DNA from 4 places in the Providencia sp. genome. Region 2 is predicted to be linked to each of the others. Evidence: predicted binding sites of a transcription regulator. Region 2 holds the regulator's gene; each other region holds the start of a gene.

Region 1 (3,628 bases), on a different contig from region 2:
CCAATGAGAACCCAGAGCAAAACCAACAGAAAAAATAAAAGAGAGTACCGCCAATATTCTTAGTGCAATAATTAGTTTTGAAGGTTCTTTCACTAACGGGGTAATAAACATCGCCCCCAGAAAACGAGCCCCTAACCCTATTCCAAGTAAAACACCAATCATCTCTGCATCAATACCCTCTCCTTTTAGCCAAATAGACCAAAAAGGCAGAAAAATACTATAAGCAAAAAAGTAGGTAAAATAATCAATAGCTAGCCAGCGTGTTGATGGAATTACCATCATTCCTCCCTTATTTTAAATACAAAAAACCCGCTCGTACAAAATGTAGAAGCGGGTTTCGGTAACGATTAATGTCTATTATGCGTAGACTGGGTGTTTTTTGCAGATGGTTAATACTTTCTGTTTAACACGCTCAATGGTCGCTTCATCATTGAGGTTATCTAGAATATCACACATCCAGCCGGCTAGCTCAGCGGCTTCTGCTTCATTAAAGCCACGGCGAGTAATTGCAGGAGAACCAATACGTACCCCAGAGGTCACAAATGGGCTCTTAGGATCGTTTGGTACGCTGTTTTTGTTAACTGTAATATTCGCGCGACCAAGTGCAGCATCTGCATCTTTACCGGTAATATCTTTATCAACTAAATCAACTAAGAATAAGTGGTTCTCAGTACCATTAGAGACAATTTTATAACCGCGTTTTTGGAAAACAGCAACCATAGCTTTTGCATTTTTAGCAACATTTTGCTGATAAACTTTAAACTCTGGCTCCATCGCTTCTTTCAGTGCAACCGCTTTACCTGCAATCACATGCATTAAAGGGCCGCCCTGTGAACCTGGGAATACTGCTGAATTAATTCTTTTGTATAACTCTTCATCGCCACCTTTAGCCAGGATTAAGCCACCACGTGGGCCTGCTAAAGTTTTATGTGTCGTCGTTGTCACCACATGTGCATGTGGAACTGGGTTTGGATATACACCTGCGGCAATTAAGCCTGCAACGTGCGCCATATCAACAAACAAATATGCACCGATGCTATCTGCGATTTCACGCATTTTAGCCCAGTCAACCAGACCTGAGTATGCAGAAAAACCACCAATAATCATTTTTGGTTTATGTTTTTCAGCTTGCTCTTTGATATCGTCGTAATCGATTTTGCCGCTTTCATCAATACCGTAAGGCACGATATTATACAATTTACCGGAGAAGTTAACTGGCGAACCATGAGTTAAGTGACCACCCTGCGCTAAGTTCATACCTAAAACGGTGTCACCCGGTTGTAATAGCGCCATGTAAACCGCCGCATTGGCTTGTGAGCCAGAATGTGGTTGTACGTTTGCGTAATCTGCACCAAATAATTCTTTTGCACGGTCAATCGCTAATTGCTCTACGACATCAACGTATTCACAACCGCCATAATAACGCTTGCCCGGATAGCCTTCTGCATATTTATTGGTTAGCTGAGAACCTTGAGCCTGCATAACTCGTGGACTGGTATAGTTTTCAGAAGCAATTAATTCAATGTGCTCTTCTTGACGGACAACTTCTTGTTCCATCGCTTTCCATAATTGTGGATCATAGTCTGCAATATTCATTTCACGCTTTAACATTCGCTTCTCCTGCCTCAGCAATTCAATATGTTGACAATAAATTCATAGCAATAGCGCTTAGTGTAAACTCTTTTTCGCTGTTGAGATAGCCCTAAAGAAAAAATCACGCAAACGTTTGCATTAATTTTTTAACCCAAAGTTACCTTAAAGCACTTCCCTATAAAATAGCTTATATTTAAATTTTGAACGCATTATTCTCTGCTTTTGTTAACCACCTCTCAATATGTGGCTATTCCCCAAAGATTTTCGATAGCAAGCTATTTACATATTTCACTAAATATTATAAGTTGTATTTAAAATGCATGTTTATAATTTCATCATATAATGAAAAAAATTCAGGAGCACCTGTATGCTTAATAGCCAAACTATCGCCATTGTTAAATCAACTATTCCTGCCATTGTCGCCACAGGACCAAAACTTACCGCTCACTTTTATGACAGAATGTTTAAGCAGCACCCTGAACTAAAAGATATCTTTAATATGACCAACCAAAAAAATGGTGACCAACGAGAAGCATTGTTTAATGCAATCTGCGCCTATGCTGTCAATATTGAAACACCAGAAGCACTGATGTCTGCGGTAGAAAAAATTGCCCAAAAACACGTTAGCCTAAATATCAAACCTGAACATTATCCAATTGTGGGAGAAAACTTACTCGCAGCAATTGATGAGTTATTGAACCCCGGACAAGATGCTTTAGATGCATGGGGTGAAGCTTACGGTGTACTTGCGAATATTTTTATTAATCGAGAAAAAGATATCTACCAACAAAATGAAGAAAAAACAGGTGGATGGGAAGGATTGCGTGAATTTCGCCTTCATTCAAAACAGTTACAAAGTGATGTTATCACTAGCTTTGAGTTTGTGCCTGTCGATGGCAAGCCTGTTGCGGATTATCGCCCTGGTCAGTATCTCACCATTTATATCAATCATGAGAGTTTAGATAATCAAGAAATACGTCAATATTCACTCACAACAGCACCTAACGGAAAAAGCTATCGAATTGCCGTAAAACGAGAAGATCAAGGTGCAGTATCGAGTTTACTACATCAGCAACTTAATCAAGGAGATACTGTTCACTTAGCGCCTCCTTGTGGTGATTTCTTTATCGATATCGATGCACAAACACCTGTGACATTAATCTCCGCAGGTGTAGGTCTCACCCCTATGCTAAGCATGCTTAATTATTTAACTGAACAAGCACATCAAGCGACCGTTAATTGGCTTCATGCCGCTGAAAATGGTGCTGTTCATGCATTTAGCCATGAAGTCAGTAAGCTAATGACCGCTCAACAAAATGGTCATAGTGCTATTTGGTTTAATCAACCTCGTGAAAATGATAAAGCGGGCTTCGATTATCAATATAGTGGACTGATGGATTTAATGCAGGTTAAAGAGTGGGTAATGCAGCCCAATATGCAATTTTATTTCTGTGGGCCTGTTGGCTTTATGCAGTATATTGGAAAACAGCTTATAGAGATGGGAGTAGCGGCCGATAATATTCATTATGAGTGTTTTGGGCCTCATAAAGTATTACCACTTCACTGATATTAAGCTATCAACAGTAAAAATCGATACTTTATTTCGTGGTAACGGGTTCGCATACTAAATACATTTATCGTTAATATTTCGAGTTACAGGTAACTCTGTAATTCGAAATTAAATTAACGGTACAAAATCCCATTCCTGTGTATTTATACCGTTACCACTTTTTCTTTAATAATTAAATCGCTTCTTCGTCTTGCTCACCGGTACGAATACGAATAACACGCGTTACATCGTAGACAAAAATCTTACCATCACCAATTTTACCGGTTTGTGCTGTTTGCATTATCGTCTCAACACAGTTTTCGACGATATCATCAGGCACCACAATTTCGATTTTAACTTTCGGTAAAAAATCAACCATGTACTCTGCACCACGATATAACTCAGTGTGGCCTTTTTGACGACCGAAACCTTTCACTTCAGTCACGGTCATACCCGTAATTCCAACCTCTGCCAATGCTTCACGAA
Region 2 (3,628 bases):
TGCTCAATTCAAAGAACAATTCACGGACTCTGCAATTAAAAACTTTGGTGCAGGTTGGACTTGGTTAGTGAAAAAAGCAGATGGTAGTTTAGCTATCGTCAATACTTCCAATGCAGCAACACCGGTATCTGGTGACGATAAGCCTATACTGACTGTTGATATTTGGGAACATGCTTATTACATTGACTATCGTAATGCACGCCCTAAATATTTAGAAAATTTCTGGTCTTTAGTAAACTGGAAATTTGTTGAAGAAAATTTAGCATAATTCAAATTGTTAATATGATTAAGGGCGAGTTATTTTCTCGCCCTTAATCTTTTCATCCAATGAGGATGTGAATATAATCAGAACAGATGTACCGCAAACACAATAATTACGGCTAGCGAACCTAATGCTGCAAATAATCCAAATTTAAAATCTGTATCCATGAGTTCCTCTCATCTTAAAGCAATTAAGCAAGTAAAATAACCATAATAACGATAAGGTTAATTAAGTATACACTGCCAAAATTGTAAAACCAGTGTCTATGTCACATGTTATAACATCAATTATTTCTTTCGTTTTTGAGCTAGATCAGACAAAATCGACAACAAACCGCTAATTTATTGCCAGCAATAGATCTATGCATCAATATGCAGGTAATTTTTTAACAAGAATTCTTAACAAGACCTAATGTTGGTCAGGAGTTTTCCCCACCCATGGCAACGATTAAAGATGTGGCGAAACGCGCTGGCGTCTCCACCACAACCGTATCCCATGTTATTAATAAAACGCGCTTTGTAGCTGAAGATACAAAAGCTGCAGTATGGGCTGCTATAAAAGAACTCAATTATTCACCTAGCGCGGTTGCCCGTAGTTTGAAGGTTAACCATACAAAATCAATTGGGTTGTTAGCCACATCAAGTGAAACACCTTATTTTGCTGAAGTCATTGAATCGGTAGAAAACTGTTGTTATGAAAAAGGCTACACACTGATCCTATGTAATTCCTATAATGATTATCGAAAACAATCAGCTTATTTGCAGATGTTGGCACAAAAGCGAGTGGATGGGCTATTAGTGATGTGCTCAGAGTATCCAGATACGCTTTTAAGCACTTTGGAAGATTATAGAAACATTCCTATGGTTGTGATGGACTGGGGTGCTTCTCGTGGCGACTTTACTGATAGCATTATTGATAACTCTTTCCATGGTGGTTATCTTGCTGGTCGTTATCTGATTGATAGAGGCCATCGTGATATTGGTATCATTCCTGGCTCTTTGGAACGAAATACAGGTATTGGTCGTTTAACTGGTTTCCAAAAAGCAATGGAAGAAGCGAAAATAACACTCAAAGATGAATGGGTCGTTCAAGGCGATTTTGAACCTGAGTCTGGCTATAAAGCCATGATGCAAATTCTTAGCCATAAACAGAAGCCAACTGCTGTATTTTGTGGTGGTGATATTATGGCTATGGGTGCTATCTGCGCCGCAGATGAAATGGGTTTACGTGTACCTCAAGATATTTCAATTATCGGCTACGATAATGTTCGTAATGCGCGTTATTTTACACCTGCATTAACCACAATCCATCAGCCCAAAGAGCGTTTAGGGCAAATGGCATTTTCTATGCTGCTCGATCGCATTGTCAATAAGCGCGAAGATGCTCAAACTATTGAAGTCCACCCTCGCCTTGTTGAACGTCGTTCTGTTGCCGATGGTCCATTTATCGACTACCGCCGCTAAATTAGGGTGCTAACCATTCAGCGTTGAGTGTTTCACTATCACCAAGATAATCAAGCAACCAACTCAACGCTGGAGATGTATTCTTTTCCACCCAAGTCAAACAACATGGGCTAGGAGGAAAAGGTTGAGTCAACGCTAACTCGACTAATTTATCATCCGCACACAGTGGAGCCACTCGGTGCTCAGGCATCATCCCAACACATAACCCATTAAGTACGCAAGCCACACCATTTTCCCAGTTAGGTACAACTAATCGACGCTGGTTATCCAGTGCCCACGTATCACGCTTTGGCAAATTACGAGATGTATCTTCTAAACATAAACTCGGATATGGCCGCATTTCATCATCCGTTAATTTATTATTGAGTTGTGCAAGTGGATGTTTAGGCTCTGCTACACATAACCAAGACATGAATCCCATATCACGAAAACTATAACGTTCACCAATAGGTGATGCTCTTGTAGCGCCAATAGCAACATCAACCCGACCGTCAGCAAGCGCATCCCACACACCGTTAAATACTTCAGGATGAATATAAAGTTCAATGTCAGGAAAATGTCGATAAAAATCAAGAATGAGTTGCTCAGTACGCTGTGGCTTTACGATACAATCCACTGCAATACTAAATTGACCACGCCAACCATTTGCAACTTGTTGGCACTGATGGCGTGTATCTATCATTTTTTTGATAACAGATCGGCTTTGTTTAATAAAAATGACGCCGGCCTCCGTCAATACAACGTCACGATGTCGGCGTTCAAATAAAGGTACAGCCAGCCATTCTTCAACTTGTTTTACGGTGTAACTAATCGCTGAAGGTACACGGTGAAGCTCCTCAGCGGCGCCGCTAAAGCTTCCTGTACGAGCGACTGCATCAATGACTTCGAGTGCATGGGCTGACCACATATCATTTCCTTTCAAATTTTTTGATGACAAGATCCAAATATTACCGTTTCACAATGTAAAAAAATAGCCTATACAATAAGGTAACTGTTAACATTTTTTTAAATTTTGAATAAGTAAACAATTATGACGAATACTGTAACGAGAAATTCCCCTGGATTTATCATTTACCTTGCGGGTTTAAGCATGTTGGGCTTTTTAGCTATCGATATGTATCTACCGGCATTTGGTGCCATGCAAACCTCGTTAAATACTACCGAAGGCTCCATCAGCGCTTCACTCAGCATATTTTTAGCTGGGTTTGCTTTTGCTCAACTTCTCTGGGGTCCTCTATCTGACAAACTCGGTCGTAAGCCGATTTTAATTGTTGGGCTATCACTATTTATTATTAGTTGTTTAGGTATGGTCTGGGTTACAGACGCTACTCAATTATTGATATTACGTTTCTTACAAGCAGTAGGGGTATGCTCCACTGCTGTGCTTTGGCAAGCTTTAGTCATCGACCGCTATGATGCAGCAAGTACACAAAAAGTTTTTGCATCTATCATGCCTTTAGTTGCGTTATCCCCAGCTCTCGCACCATTATTAGGCGCTTGGGTACTCGAACATCAGTCATGGGAGTTCATTTTTGTCGTACTGATGATTGTTGGTATCTTATTACTGATTCCAACATTGCTATTAAAGAAAATCACGCCCAAAGCAACCATAGATGAAAATAGTTCCCAAGCTAAAGTTTCCTTCCTGAATATACTTAGCTCACGCATTTTCAGTGGTAATGTTTTAATCTATGCTTCATGCAGCGCTGGTTTCTTCGCATGGCTGACAGGCTCACCTTTTATTTTACGTAATATGGGTTTCAATCCCGCAGATATTGGCTTAAGTTATATCCCACAAACCCTTGCATTCATTATTGGTGGTTATGGATGTCGTTTTGTCTTAACCAAAGTTCGCACAGAGGCCCTTTTCCTTTTATTACTGATTGGTTATGCCATAAGCATG
Region 3 (3,628 bases), on a different contig from region 2:
CGCCCCTAAACCAAAACCACAATGCCCAGCCGCTAAAATGGCAGCATCATAATTTTTGCCCATAACACGGAAGGTCACAAAAATCGCGTAACCTGCCATCACACAAGCTTGTACCGCAAGGATAATAATCATTGGAATGGCTAAAGACGCCAATTCCCATAACTTCAAGCTCATCAATGCCATAGCAAGGAATAATGAAAGGCTGACGTTTCCAAGAACAGAGACGGCTCTATCGAAAACACGATAAAAACCCAGTAAAGACAAACTATTACTTAAAATGACACCGACAAAAAGCACGCAGACAAATTTAGGTAAAGCAAACGCGGTTCCTGCTAAAAGCTCTGAAATATAGCTCCCAGCCAACAAACAAATAGCGATCAAAGCAATGGTTTCAATTAATACCATTGATGAAATCATACGACCAGATTGGGGTTTTTCAAATGCCGTTGGTACATCTTGCTCATCTGATGCAGTGCCTGGCGTTGGGATATTGCGAATTAAGAAACGTGCAACAGGCCCACCGATTAAGCCACCTAAAACTAGACCAAATGTTGCACAAGCCATAGCAACTTCAGTTGCACTTTTAAAACCATAATCTTCAACGAAGATTTTACCCCAAGCAGCACCTGTACCATGCCCACCTGATAAAGTTACTGATCCGGCTAACAGCCCCATGAGTGGATCTAAACCCAATAATTTTGCAAGTGCGATACCGACTGTATTTTGCACTAGCAATAGGCCTACAACGACAAAAATAAAAATAAATAACGCTTTGCCACCAGCTTTTAAACTGGCTAAATTCGCATTCAAACCAATTGTAGCAAAGAATGCTAGCATCATGGGTTCTTGCAATGATAAGTCAAAAGAAAGGCTCCAATCAAAAAGTTGCTTAATAAGTAAAAGACTAAAAGCAACTAACAATCCCCCCGCAACGGGTTCAGGAATTGTGTACTTCTCAAGAAAGGGAACCGATTTTACAAGTTTACGTCCAAGCAATAACACTAGCGTAGCTGCTACCAGAGTACCGTAGACATCAAGATGATACATGTACGTACCTCGTCTGTTGTTAATATTATATAAAACTAAATAAGACGTTAATTTCTTCCTTAAAACGCCAAAGCAGGTGATAGGATTAGAAAAAAAATCTACACTAAACACAAGTTAAAACATATAAAAATGTGATGTTATCAATTTAAAAAATAAAAAAAATATTTTACGCAAACGATTGCTTTTTGGGCTAGTCCATTTACAATGCGTTTTTTGGCGGCAGGAAATAAAATAATGAACACAACAGCGTCTGAAAAACAGAACGTTGAAACAACGGCACAACCACAAAGTGAATTGATTTATCGGCTTGAAGATAGGCCACCGCTGCCTCAAGCACTATTTGCTGCTGGGCAACATCTTCTTGCAATGTTCGTTGCCGTTATTACACCTGCAATGCTAATTTGCCAGTCGTTAGGACTACCAGCTCACGATACTCAGCGCATAATCAGTATGTCGTTATTTGCATCGGGTATAGCATCTTTAATACAAATTAGAGCATGGGGGCCTATTGGCTCTGGCTTACTTTCGATTCAAGGCACGAGCTTTAACTTTGTTGCACCTTTGATTATGGGGGGTGTTGCACTTAAACAAGGCGGAGCAGATATTCCATCAATGATGGCAGCTCTATTTGGCACGCTACTCGTTGCTGCACTCGCTGAAGTTATTTTATCTCGCTTTCTACACTTAGCTCGCCGCGTCATTACGCCATTAGTTTCAGGCGTTGTCGTGATGATTATCGGTTTATCACTCATTCAAGTTGGTTTGACCTCTATTGGCGGCGGTTATGGCGCTATCAGCGACAATACCTTTGGCTCTCCTGACTACCTAATCCTTGCCGGTGTAGTACTCGCGGTCATTATCTTACTTAATCGACAAAAGAATCCCTATTTACGCGTTGCATCTCTCGTCATTGCGATGGCTGTGGGTTATCTCGTTGCTTGGTGGATGGATATGCTGCCGGCGGCTCAAGCTGCTGAGGCCAAACAATCAATTATCATTATTCCAGAGCCTTTCTATTATGGTTTGTCATTTGATTGGAATCTGCTTATCCCGCTGATTTTAATTTTTATGGTGACATCTTTAGAAACTATTGGTGATATTACCGCAACGTCGGACGTTTCTGAGCAGCCAGTTAGAGGCCCGTTATATATGAAACGTATCAAAGGCGGCGTTTTAGCCAATGGTTTGAATTCGATGGTATCGGCTGTTTTCAATACCTTTCCAAATTCTTGCTTCGGCCAAAATAATGGTGTCATTCAGCTAACTGGCGTTGCAAGTCGTTATGTCGGTTATATTGTCGCATCGATGCTGGTATTACTTGGTTTGTTTCCTGCGGTCGCAGGTTTTGTGCAACAAATTCCTGAACCCGTTCTAGGCGGTGCCACAATTGTGATGTTTGGCACCATTGCCGCTTCGGGTGTTCGAATTGTATCCCGTGAGCCACTTAACCGCCGTGCCATTATGATTATTGCGCTTTCTTTGGCCGTTGGAATGGGCGTTTCTCAGCAACCATTGATATTACAATTTGCGCCTGACTGGCTAAAAACACTGTTTTCATCAGGTATCGCTGCTGGCGGTCTTACTGCAATTATTCTGAATTTAATCTTTCCCCTCGAAAAATAGTCCATCATTCTACCGCCAGAGTTGAATCTTCTGGCGGTTCTTCTGTATGCTATCCTTAATTGCTCGACATTTAACGGATAGCTACTTTAAGTAATAAGTAGCCAATAAAGCCAACGCTCCGACAACTTGAAGTATCACAGGTATAGATGATGAAATGGTTAACTAAGCTAATTGCATACGCTCTTCTATTATTTTTACTGGTGATAGTCTTCGCCTATATAGGGCTGCAAACTCGCTGGGGTGCCTCCTATGCAAGCCAATTTTTAAGTAAATTTACTGATTATGATATCGAGGTCGGTATCATGGGCCATGAGTTTTCGAATGCGGGCGAATTTATTTTTCAAGATGTTAAATTAGAATCGCAAAATAAAGATTTATCATTAAGTGCCCGCCAAATCGTCATTGATGTCAATTGGCGTAATATTTTTAACGGCACCGCAATTCGACGTTTAGTAATTACCCAAGGGGAAATTGCTGCAATTAGTGCTGAAAATTCGACAAAAATTCCATTATCCGCTGATATCCTGCAATTTGAAAATAGCCAGCTTCAATTAAAACAAGCAAATAAAACGATACAAGTATCTGGCTTCACGGGAGGGATCACCCCGTGGCATCCAACAATAAACCACCCTTTTGGTTACGGTGACTTTCGTTTTACGACTAGCCAGATGAGCATTAATCAATTAGCGTTTAGAAATGTAGCAATCACTGGAAAGTTACAGGAAAAGGTCACCGAAATCAGCCAAGCGAGCGGCTACCTTAATAATGGCTATATTGCAGGTGAAGGAAAAGCCTTCACCGATGGTTCAATCAATATTGATCGTCTCGTCATGAATAAAGTGGGCTGGCAAAATGATCTCACTTTTGACAACCTATTTGATGCTATCAATAGTAATAATCCGCTACAGATTAAAAATCTTGAACTTACAAATATCGATATTCAAGGTAAAAATTGGGC
Region 4 (3,628 bases), on a different contig from region 2:
TAGAGCGTGAAGGTTCTTCTCTTGTTGGTGTTGATGCCGGCGAGTTAGCGGGTATTGGGCATTTAGGTGTTGTGATTGTTGATTCTCTCGATAAAGTCGTTAATGACTTTGATGTGGTCATTGATTTTACTCGCCCGGAAGGCACTTTGCTCTATCTCGCTTTTTGCCAAGCACACCAAAAATCGATGGTAATTGGTACGACTGGATTTGATGAATCAGGTAAACAGGCTATTGCAGATGCCGCTAAAGTGATCCCCATCGTATTTGCTGCTAATTTCAGTGTTGGTGTTAATGTTGTTCTAAAATTACTCGAAAAAGCAGCCAAGGTAATGGGTGATTATACTGACATTGAAATTATTGAAGCTCATCACCGCCATAAAGTGGATGCACCGTCAGGGACTGCGCTTGCAATGGGGGAATCTATTGCGAGTGCATTAGGTAAAGATCTTAATAGTTGTGCGGTGTATGCGAGAGAAGGCTACACAGGTGAGCGTGAAGCGGGCACAATTGGCTTTGCTACAGTGAGAGCGGGAGATATTGTCGGTGAGCACACAGTGATGTTTGCAGATATAGGTGAGCGCGTTGAGATAAGCCACAAAGCTTCTAGCCGTATGACCTTTGCAAAAGGGGCAATTCGAGCATCTGGGTGGGTAAGCTCTAAAAAAAGTGGTTTATATGACATGAAAGATGTCTTGAGTCTTGATGATTTGTAATTTTTAATTATATATAATCACATTAAAATCAGGCTAATGAGTTATCATTGGCTTGATAACGCTACCTTGTAATGTATTTATTGTCATAACCTGTATTTTATAAAGATATCTCTATTTTTCCCCTTCGGTTTACTCATTAATTGCACTTTATTCTAACTTTAAGCTAGGTTATCATTAATTATTCAATTATCTTATATCGCAACCGTTTACCTATTCACTATGAGTGCTAGTTTTAATGCTCATGTAACTAAAAAATAGGTAAACAAGCAAAAAGATAAGATAGAATTGTAAAAAATGCATTTTTTTCTAGACAAGACCTCAACACATCATTAGAATTCGCGCAATTTGCCAAAAATATGATTAAAAACTCATTTTGGCATTGATTTAGATCGCAAAATCTGAATTAATATGCAGTAATTATGATTTATTATTCTCTGGAGGGTGTTTTGATAAAGTCAGCTATATTGGTTCTGGAAGACGGAACCCAATTCCACGGGCGCGCCATCGGTGCTGAAGGGGCCGCTATTGGAGAAGTCGTTTTCAATACATCAATGACCGGTTACCAAGAAATAATTACTGACCCTTCCTATTCCCGCCAAATTGTTACTCTCACTTATCCCCATATTGGTAATGTCGGCACCAACGCTGATGACGAAGAATCTCCAAATGTACATGCTCAAGGTTTGATAATTCGTGACTTACCATTAGTTTATAGTAACTTTCGTGGTCAGGAAGGCCTGTCGGAATATCTGAAGCGTCATAATGTTGTTGCCATTGCTGATATCGATACCCGCAAACTGACACGTTTGTTGAGAGAGAAAGGGGCGCAAAACGGTTGTATTATCGCAGGGGATAATCCGGATGTTGCACTTGCACTTGAGAAAGCTCGCGGATTTTCAGGTCTCAATGGATTAGATTTAGCCAAAGAGGTGTGTACCAAAGAAATTTATACTTGGACGCAGAACTCTTGGAACCTTGAAGATGGGCAGCTGGCCGCTAAGAAAGTTGAAGATTTACCTCTACATGTAGTGGCTTATGATTTTGGTGCAAAACGTAACATTCTACGTATGTTGGTTGACCGTGGTTGCCGCTTAACTGTTGTGCCTGCTACAACACCCGCAGAAACAGTATTAGCAATGAATCCAGATGGGATCTTTTTATCCAACGGACCTGGCGACCCAGCGCCTTGTGACTATGCGATTAATGCAATTAGGCAATTTCTTGAAACAGAAATTCCTGTATTTGGTATTTGCTTAGGGCATCAGTTATTAGCACTCGCAAGTGGTGCTGACACTATCAAAATGAAATTTGGACATCACGGTGCTAACCACCCCGTTAAAGATTTAGATAGAAATATTGTGATGATTACGGCTCAAAACCATGGTTTTGCTGTTGATGAAACAACGCTACCCGATACGTTGCGTGTGACACATAAATCATTGTTTGATGGAACGCTACAAGGTATTCACCGCACAGATAAACCTGCATTTAGTTTCCAAGGTCACCCAGAAGCAAGCTCAGGTCCACATGATGCAGAGAATTTATTTGATCACTTCATTGATTTGATAAACGAATATCGTAAGAACACATCAGGCCAAAACGCACAATAATTGGGAGCAAGAAAGTGGGAAAACGTACAGATATAAAAAGCATTCTGATTTTAGGTGCAGGCCCAATTGTTATCGGCCAAGCATGTGAATTCGACTATTCAGGAGCCCAAGCGTGTAAAGCACTACGCGAAGAAGGTTATCGAGTTATCTTAGTTAACTCAAATCCTGCGACAATCATGACTGATCCTGAAATGGCTGATGCGACTTATATCGAGCCAATCCATTGGGAAGTGGTACGTAAAATCATTGAAAAAGAACGTCCAGATGCGGTTTTACCCACAATGGGCGGACAAACTGCACTCAATTGTGCGCTTGAGCTTGAGCGTAAAGGTGTGCTTGCTGAGTTTGGCGTAACGATGATTGGCGCCACCGCAGATGCGATTGATAAAGCAGAAGATCGCCAGCGCTTTGATAAAGCGATGAAAAAAATTGGTCTGGGAACGGCACGTTCGGGCTTTGCTCATAATATGGAAGAAGCTTACGCCGTCGCTGATGATGTTGGATTTCCTTGTATCATTCGACCTTCGTTTACAATGGGCGGTTCAGGTGGTGGTATCGCTTATAACCGTGAAGAGTTTGAAGAAATTTGTACTCGTGGTCTTGATCTCTCACCAACTAATGAATTGCTAATTGATGAATCATTGATTGGTTGGAAAGAATACGAAATGGAAGTTGTTCGTGATAAAAACGACAACTGCATTATTGTCTGCTCGATTGAAAACTTTGATGCCATGGGGATCCATACCGGTGACTCAATTACCGTTGCCCCCGCTCAAACACTAACAGACAAAGAATACCAAATCATGCGTGATGCCTCGATGGCAGTATTACGTGAAATTGGTGTAGAAACAGGTGGCTCTAACGTTCAATTCTCAGTTAACCCAAAAGATGGGCGCTTAATTGTGATTGAGATGAATCCACGTGTATCCCGCTCATCTGCTTTAGCTTCTAAAGCCACAGGCTTCCCAATTGCGAAAATTGCCGCAAAATTGGCAGTAGGTTACACCCTTGATGAGCTAATGAATGATATTACAGGTGGTCGTACGCCTGCATCATTTGAGCCTTCAATTGACTATGTTGTGACCAAAATCCCACGGTTTAATTTTGAGAAATTTGCGGGTACAAATGACCGTTTAACGACGCAGATGAAATCAGTCGGTGAAGTTATGGCGATTGGCCGTACATTCCAGGAATCAATGCAAAAAGCATTACGTGGACTAGAAGTTGGCGCAACAGGTTTTGATCCGAAAGTCAGCTTAGATGACCCAGAAGCATTAACACGTATCCGTCGTGAGCTAAAAGAAG

Evidence for each region. The regulator PurR, encoded in region 2, represses purine synthesis genes. The targets are predictions, from matches to a motif close to CANGCAAACGTTTGCNTG.
Region 1: a site for PurR is predicted at 1,716-1,733, ahead of glyA (serine hydroxymethyltransferase). Genes of this name have one in related genera too.
Region 3: a site for PurR is predicted at 1,215-1,232, ahead of gltS (sodium/glutamate symporter). Genes of this name have one in related genera too.
Region 4: a site for PurR is predicted at 909-926, ahead of carA (glutamine-hydrolyzing carbamoyl-phosphate synthase small subunit). Genes of this name have one in related genera too.

Annotation. Positions count from the first base shown of each region.
Region 1 covers NZ_JBQDNB010000011.1:60,214-63,841, forward strand. Annotated here, with positions in the region: gene ACTH6U_RS10770 (3-phenylpropionate MFS transporter) at 1-279, opposite strand, end outside; gene glyA (serine hydroxymethyltransferase) at 358-1,611, opposite strand; gene hmpA (NO-inducible flavohemoprotein) at 1,961-3,160, shown strand; gene glnB (nitrogen regulatory protein P-II) at 3,336-3,628, opposite strand, start outside.
Region 2 covers NZ_JBQDNB010000025.1:32,889-36,516, forward strand. Annotated here, with positions in the region: gene sodB (superoxide dismutase [Fe]) at 1-268, shown strand, start outside; gene purR (HTH-type transcriptional repressor PurR) at 700-1,725, shown strand; gene punR (DNA-binding transcriptional activator PunR) at 1,727-2,632, opposite strand; gene punC (purine nucleoside transporter PunC) at 2,756-3,628, shown strand, end outside.
Region 3 covers NZ_JBQDNB010000005.1:53,295-56,922, forward strand. Annotated here, with positions in the region: gene gltS (sodium/glutamate symporter) at 1-1,047, opposite strand, end outside; gene ACTH6U_RS05925 (uracil-xanthine permease family protein) at 1,282-2,670, shown strand; gene ACTH6U_RS05930 (AsmA family protein) at 2,820-3,628, shown strand, end outside.
Region 4 covers NZ_JBQDNB010000001.1:304,957-308,584, reverse strand. Annotated here, with positions in the region: gene dapB (4-hydroxy-tetrahydrodipicolinate reductase) at 1-713, shown strand, start outside; gene carA (glutamine-hydrolyzing carbamoyl-phosphate synthase small subunit) at 1,160-2,323, shown strand; gene carB (carbamoyl-phosphate synthase large subunit) at 2,338-3,628, shown strand, end outside.